Luteolibacter sp. LG18: one gene and its partner. The protein of the gene in region 1 interacts with the protein of each later gene in a pairwise test. Links are inferred from orthologs where the notes say so. Each region holds a gene or a part of one and is shown on either strand. Other genes may lie near its edges. The genes, in order: topB and recJ.

Region 1 (3,442 bases):
CCGGGTTTCAGCCTTCGCGAATGCGATTGCCGAGGGTGAAAGAAAATCAGGGAACTGATGGAACGTGAGGTAGACGATGAGATTGGTGCCGCTCTGGAATCCGAAGGCTACGATTAGCGCTAGGGCGGTCAGGAGGAAAAGGCTGAAGCCCGCTCCGGGACCGGCGGCCACGCGCCAGAAGTGGCCCATGCGGGTGAAGCGGCCGCCCTGGCTGAAGGCCAGTCCGCCGAAGGCATGGAGGGAGATCGAGGCGGAACCTCCACCCACACGGCGGCCCACCAGCGCATGCCCGAATTCATGCACGAGCACCGAGATGGCGGCCACGATCATGAAAATCAAGACGTCGAGGATCTGTGCGGGTGTTCTCGCGCCGATCCCGCCGCCGAAGATGGCGGTTCCGACCCAGAACCAAGGTTGGATCTCAACCGGAACGCCGAACAGGGTGAAGCGGAACATGGAGCAATACAGGGATGGAAGGGGCCGGTGGTCCGGCACCCTGTCAGCGAAACCGGATCAGGATTCAGTCTTCGCGGTTTTCTTGGCCCGCGGTTCGAACTCGAACCCGATCTTGCCGGTGTCCGCCTCGAAGGTGAGCATCGCGTCGAACTTGCGCTTGGTCCGGTTGGAGACGAAGCCGCGCAGCAGGCCGGTCTTGCCCTGGCTGAGCAGCAGCAGGACCTCCTCCCGGGTGATCGGGCGCTGGAGAATGGTGCGGCCGATGCGGATGCCGTTCGCGTCCTTTTTGGTGACGATTTCGGGCAGGTGCCAGGCCTTCTCGGCTTCGTAGACCTTGGTGGTGCGGCCGTCCGGCAGAGTCAACGAGCCGATGACCTGCTCCTCGCTGAGTTCGGCCGGTTCGTCGGCGTCGGACTTCTCGAAGACGAAGTTCACCTTGAACTTGTCGTCGAGCTCCAGAGCCGCCTCGAAGGGCTTGTTGAACTTCGATTTAAAGCCGTCGATCTTCGGCAGGAACTTGGTGGAGAAGAGGATCTTCGCCTCCTCCTCAGTGAGGGTGCGGCCGGCGATGTGCTTCTTCGCCTTGAAGCCGCAATCCAGTTCGCGGCATTCGTAGGTGGCGTCGGTCTGCTTCAGCGGCTTGGCCCCGCACTTCGGGCAAGCCACGTCGAGATCCGGGAAGGGCTTGTTCTTGATCTCGTCCGCCAGGTGACGGGCTTTCGCCACGATCTCCTGGGTGTAGGACATGATCTCGTTCATGAACTCCTCGCGCTTGAGTAGGCCGTGCTCCATCTGGCGGAGCTTGAATTCCCAGTCACCGGTGAGGGATGGCGAGGAGAGCCCCTTGATGCCCATTTCCTGGACGATCTCGATCAGGCGCATGCCATTCGGGGTGACGTGCAGCTCACGGCCATCGCGGGCCATGTATTTCTGGGCGATGAGCCCTTCGATGATCGCGGCGCGGGTGGCCGGGGTGCCGAGACCGCGCTCGGACATGGCCTCGCGCAGCGCTTCGTCGTCGACGAGCTTGCCCGCGCCTTCCATGGCGGAGAGCAGGGTGGATTCGGTGTAGCGGGCCGGGGGCTTGGTTTCGAGCGACTCGACGCGGACCTCCTCGGCCAGCGCGGATTCACCGGGCTTCGCGGCCACGAGTTCGTCCTTGCCGGAGGCGACGCCCGGGCGGCGGCCGTAGACTTCCAGCCAGCCGGGCTTGATCAGCACGCGGCCTTCGGTGCGGAAGGTGTCGGTGAGGTCGCCGTGCTCGATCTTGGTCGCGCGCTTGGTGACCTCGTATTCGGCGGAGGGGTAGAAGACGGCGATGAAGCGCTTCACGATCATGTCGTAAAGCTTCTGCTCGGCGTCGGAGAGCTTGGCGAACTTGCCGGTCGGAATGATGGCAAAGTGGTCGGAGACCTTCTTGCTGTCGAACACGCGGCGGCTCTTCACGAGGCGCGGGCCGTTCTCATCCTTCCCTTCCAGCACGGCGCGGGCGTAGTCGGCCTGCGGCAGGTCGCTGGCGGCCACGTCCCCCATCGTCTCGCGCACGGCGCCGGTGTAGTCCTCCGGCAGGTAGCGCGAGTCGGTTCGCGGGTAGGTGATCATCTTGTGCTTCTCGTAGAGCGCCTGGGCGATCGAGAGCGTCTGCTTCGCGGAGAACGGGGCCTCGCGCTGGAGGGTGGTGAGGTCGTAGAGCTGCGGCGCGATCTGGGACTGCGCCTTTTTCTCTTCCTCGATGCGGCCGGTCTTGCCGTCGCAGCGGTCGCGTATGGTCTGGGCCAGCTCCGCGGTCCACAGGCGGTCGGCGCGGCCGTGGGGATTGGTTTCGTCCTTCTTCCAGCCTTCCTCGGTCCACTTGCCCTCGTAGTCGCCGTTGGCGATCTGGAAGGACGCGATGACTTCCCAGTAGGGCGAGGGTTTGAAGGCTTGGATCTCAGCCTCGCGGGAAGCGAGGATGGCCAGCGTCGGCGTTTGGACGCGACCGGCGGCGGTGATATTGAAGCCACCGTGGCGGGAGCGGAAACAGGTCAGGGCGCGGGTGGAATTGAGGCCCACAAGCCAGTCGGACTCGGAGCGGCACTTCGCGGCATCCGCCAGCGGCTGCATTTCCTCGTCGCTGCGGAGTTTGTCCCACGCGGCGATGATCGAGTCATTGGTCATCGACTGCATCCATAGCCGCTGGACCGGCTTTTTGACGCCGCCGATGTCCATGATGTAGCGGAAAATCAGCTCGCCCTCGCGGCCGGCGTCGCAGGCGTTGACGATGTTGTCGACGTCCTTGCGCTTCGCCAGCTTCAGCACCTGCTTGAGGCGGGCTTCGGAATCCGGGATCGGATCGAGTTCGAAGCGGTCCGGGATCGCGGGCAGCACGTCGAACTTCCATGGCAGTTTCTTGCCATTCGGGCCCATCGGCATCCGCAACTCGACCAGATGGCCGACGGCGGAGGTGATGACGGCGTTGTCGTTTTCGAAAAAGACGTCTCGCCCGGAACCGTGCTTGTCGAACTTCCCGAGCGGCTTGGCCAGCGCCCGGCTGAGGTCGGTCATGACACTCGGTTTCTCGGCGATGATGAGAGTTTTGCCCATGGCGGAAAATTTGCCGTAAGGTCGGCGGGATGAGGGACTAGACGGGGATCAACGTGCTTGGCAAGGGGATTTGCAAGCGGACTTCCCCCTCCCGTAGGGAGGAAAAATCAAGCGGGATCGTCCGAATCGCCCTCATTTGGGGGCTCCAGCGAGGTGCCGCGGTGGATGGGCCGGGGCTTTCGGGAGGGCGGATAGGGCGGGGTCAATTCCTCCACCCGATGGCTGAAATGGCGGTGTCCGAAGATCGAGGCCGCCAGCAGCAGGCCATGGCTCAGAGCGGATGGATCGAGTTGGAAACCGTATTTCAGGAATCCGCAGGCGGCCGGAATGCCCAGGATTACTACCAGCCGCTTCATGAAACGCGCGAACCACCAGGCTGGCAGCAATTGGGTGGGCACTGGCA
Region 2 (3,278 bases), 1.8 Mb from region 1 along the record:
CCGCCACCTCCGGCCCCACCGCCTTCGCGGTCGAGGTGACCCCACATCCGCGCCATGCGCGGCAGGGCATACTGCATGCGGGCCAGCTCCACCTGGAGGCGGGCCTCCTTGGTCTGGGCGCGCTTCGCGAAAATATCGAGGATGACCTCCTCGCGGTCGATCACGCAGGTGTCCGCCTCGCGCTCCCACGTCCGCTGCTGGTGGGGGGCGAGCTGGTTGTCGAAGACGATCACATCGCACTCGTGGGCCTTGGCCAGCGCGATGATCTCCGCCGCCTTGCCGGTGCCGCAGATGTGCCTCTTGTGTTGCTGGCGGCTGCGCACCAGCACGGACTCGACGATGCCGATGCCCAGTGTGGACACCAGTTCCCCGAGCTCTTCCAGCAGCGAAGCCGACTCGTCCTCCTCGCGCGGATCGAAATAAATCCGCACCAGCAGGGCGCGCTCCACCATTTGCGGTTTCTCACGAACCTCGAACATTCCGGCGGGGGGATAACACCGGAAGCCCGCCCGTGCGACGGGAAAAAATACGGAGGTCTGTCGCCGGGGTCGCTTGGGTGCTCCGGAAGCCCTGCCGGAGCATCCGGTTCGAACTTGTCTTGAGTGCTTCGCCAAGTTGCGCCTAGATTCCCGTCCACAAGATGCGACCCTTGCCCAACCGCTGGATTCCTCGGGGCGAACCGTTCCAGGAAGGACGCGGCTCGTCGGGCAGTTTTCCGCCGATTTTAGAGCATCTGATCCTCCAGCGCGGCCTGCCCGGCGGCGCGGACATCGAGGCTTTCCTGAATCCCCGGCTCCGCGATTTGTCCGATCCCTTTCTGATTCCCGGCATGGCCGCGGCGGTCGAACGGCTCCAATTGGCCATCGATCGACGGGAAACGGTCTGCATTTTCGGGGACTATGACGTCGATGGTGTGACCTCGATCACCCTGATGCGGCGCATTTTGCACGCCTATGGAGTGGAGCCCCGCCATTTCATCCCCCACCGCGGGGGCGAGGGCTACGGCCTCAGCGATGCGGCCCTGATTCGCTGCATGGCGGAGGGCCCGAAGCCGGACCTTCTGATTACGGTCGACTGCGGCACGGTCTCGATCGATGAAATCGCGGGCTTGAAAGCGCAGGGTGTGGATGTGCTGGTGGTGGACCATCACGAGCCCAGCCCGCGCGGCCTGCCCGATTGCGTGGCGGTGGTGAACCCGAAGTGCGGGAACGATTTCACCTACCTCTGCGCCGCCGGCGTGGTGTTCAAGCTCGGCCACGCGCTGCTGAAATCGCGACCGACCGATCTCGATCTAAAGGAGCTGATGGACCTGGTGGCCGTCGCCACCATCGCGGACATCGTGCCGCTGATCGGGGAGAACCGCCTGCTGGTGCGTCACGGCCTCAAGCGCCTTTCGACCACGCTCAACCCCGGCCTGCGCGCCCTTCAGGAGGTCACCGGCATGAACGGCCACGCCACCTCGATGGACGTCGGCTTCCGGATCGGCCCGCGCTTGAATGCCGCCGGCCGGATGGACGCGCCGGAGGATGCCCTCGCGACCCTGCTCACCGATTGCCGCCGCCTGGCCTTCGATTTCGCCGAGAAGCTCGATCGCTACAACCGCGACCGCCAGCAGTATGAGACCCAGATCCGCCGGGAAGCGCTGGAAATGCTCGATGGCACCTTCGATCCGCAGCGGGACCCGGTGATCGTGCTCGGCTCGCGCTCTTGGCATCCGGGGGTGGTCGGGATCGTCGCCTCACGCTTGATGCGGCAGTTCCACAAGCCGACCTTCGTGATCGCGATCGACAGCGATGGCATTGGCAAGGGCTCGGGCCGCAGCATCGACGGGGTCTCGCTGGTGGATGCCATCCGCGAGTGTCAGGACCACCTGATCGCCGGTGGCGGCCACGCCATGGCGGCCGGTCTTTCGATCGAGGAAAGCCAGCTCGATGCCTTCCGCCAGCACTTCGCCGAGTATGTCCTGCGGACCACCGACGAGCAGCAGCGCCAGCCGACGCTGTGCTACGACGCGGAGATCACCTTCGCCCAGCTCTCACTCGATTTCCTCGCCAGCTACGATCTGCTCCAGCCCTTCGGGAATGGCAATCCACAGCCGGTGTTCATCAGCCGCGGCGTGAGCCTCAGCCGCCCGCCGGTGCACATGAAGAACAACCACCTGCGCTTCATGCTCCGCCAGGGCTACGCCGAGCAGGATGCGGTCTACTTCGGCGGCGGGGAAAAACCGCTGCCGGACCCGCCGTGGGACGTCGCCTTCACCATCGACCGGAACACGTTCCGCGGCCGGACCACGCTCCAGCTCGTGATCCAGGACGTAAGAGCGGCGGAGTGATTGTGTTCCTCACTTGCCGCCCGCCTTGAGGTAGGCCTGCTGCAATTGCTCCTTCTTCGCTCCGGGAGCGAGTGCGGCTACCCAAGCTCCCGCCGCGTCGGCGTCCTTGGCGATCCAGGCGCGCATCAGCTTGTCGGGGAAGCCAGCGGAGAACGAGCCGGGGCCACGGGCGTTTTCAAGGCGGTCGTAGTTCCTCGCCACCGCCGCCGGATCGACCTTCAGCCACTCGTTGGTCAGCTCCAGCGAGTGTTGCTGGCGGTTGCCGGAATCGGGGATGTTGTAGCACCAATCGAGAGCCTGGGGGGCGTTTGTCCGCACCCACACGGCGAGCACCGCGATGATGGCCTCGTTCATCTGCTGGAGGCCGAGCGGGGTCTTGGCGCGGACGTCCATGGCCCACACCGGATCGATTTCCGCCAGCCGGGTGAAGGCGCGGACGGTTTCCTCCACCGAGGGGAAGCCCTTGCGGGTGAGCATTTCCACCAGTTGGTCGCCCGAAAGGTCCTCGATCGCCTGATCGAGCACGGATGAGCAACGGTAGGGACTGCCGGTGCTCTGGCGCAGGCGGACCCGCTCGGACTGATACCACGCGGGCCGCTCACCCTCCGGCTGGCCCATCCGCTCTTCGATGAAGGATCGGAGAGCCGCGGTTTTCCGCACCGGGGCTGGGGGAGGGGAGGCCGCCTGTGGGGGAGCGGGGAGTTCCCGCCCAGGCAGGAAACGCGCGCCGGTGAACCCCGCTGCCAGTCCCGCCAGGATGGCAGCGATGGGAATCAGGAACCGCTTCATCGGCCCGCCCCCTCCTTGCGGGCAGGGTTGTGGCTGGCGGCCTCGGCGAGCTCGCGCTTGCGACCGGCGGGCAGGGTTTCAAGCCACCGCGCCGCACCCTCCGGGTCGCGGGTGAACCAGCGGTTGGCGAATTCCGAGTAGAGTTTCGAGCCGTTGG

The links.
Region 2: the proteins of topB (region 1) and recJ interact in binary tests that used the Escherichia coli proteins (3 or more experiments, as listed by UniProt). The link is inferred for Luteolibacter sp. LG18 from one-to-one orthologs.

What each region holds. Positions count from the first base shown.
Region 1 is NZ_AP024600.1:493,324-496,765, reverse strand. What follows is about bases 277-3,401. They hold topB (DNA topoisomerase III), read right to left. Parts: upstream 3,040-3,401; coding sequence 514-3,039; downstream 277-513. Other genes in these bases: llg_RS01985 (hypothetical protein), read right to left, coding at 3,147-3,401; llg_RS01995 (M50 family metallopeptidase), read right to left, coding at 277-456. Also shown: more of llg_RS01995, read right to left, coding at 1-276; more of llg_RS01985, read right to left, coding at 3,402-3,442.
Region 2 is NZ_AP024600.1:2,293,810-2,297,087, forward strand. The notes cover bases 26-2,986. They hold recJ (single-stranded-DNA-specific exonuclease RecJ), read left to right. Parts: upstream 26-640; coding sequence 641-2,332; downstream 2,333-2,986. Other genes in these bases: hflX (GTPase HflX), read right to left, coding at 26-479; llg_RS09595 (hypothetical protein), read right to left, coding at 2,342-2,986. In the rest of the region: more of hflX, read right to left, coding at 1-25; more of llg_RS09595, read right to left, coding at 2,987-3,121; llg_RS09600 (sigma-70 family RNA polymerase sigma factor), read right to left, coding at 3,118-3,278. UniProt on the Escherichia coli protein: Single-stranded-DNA-specific exonuclease.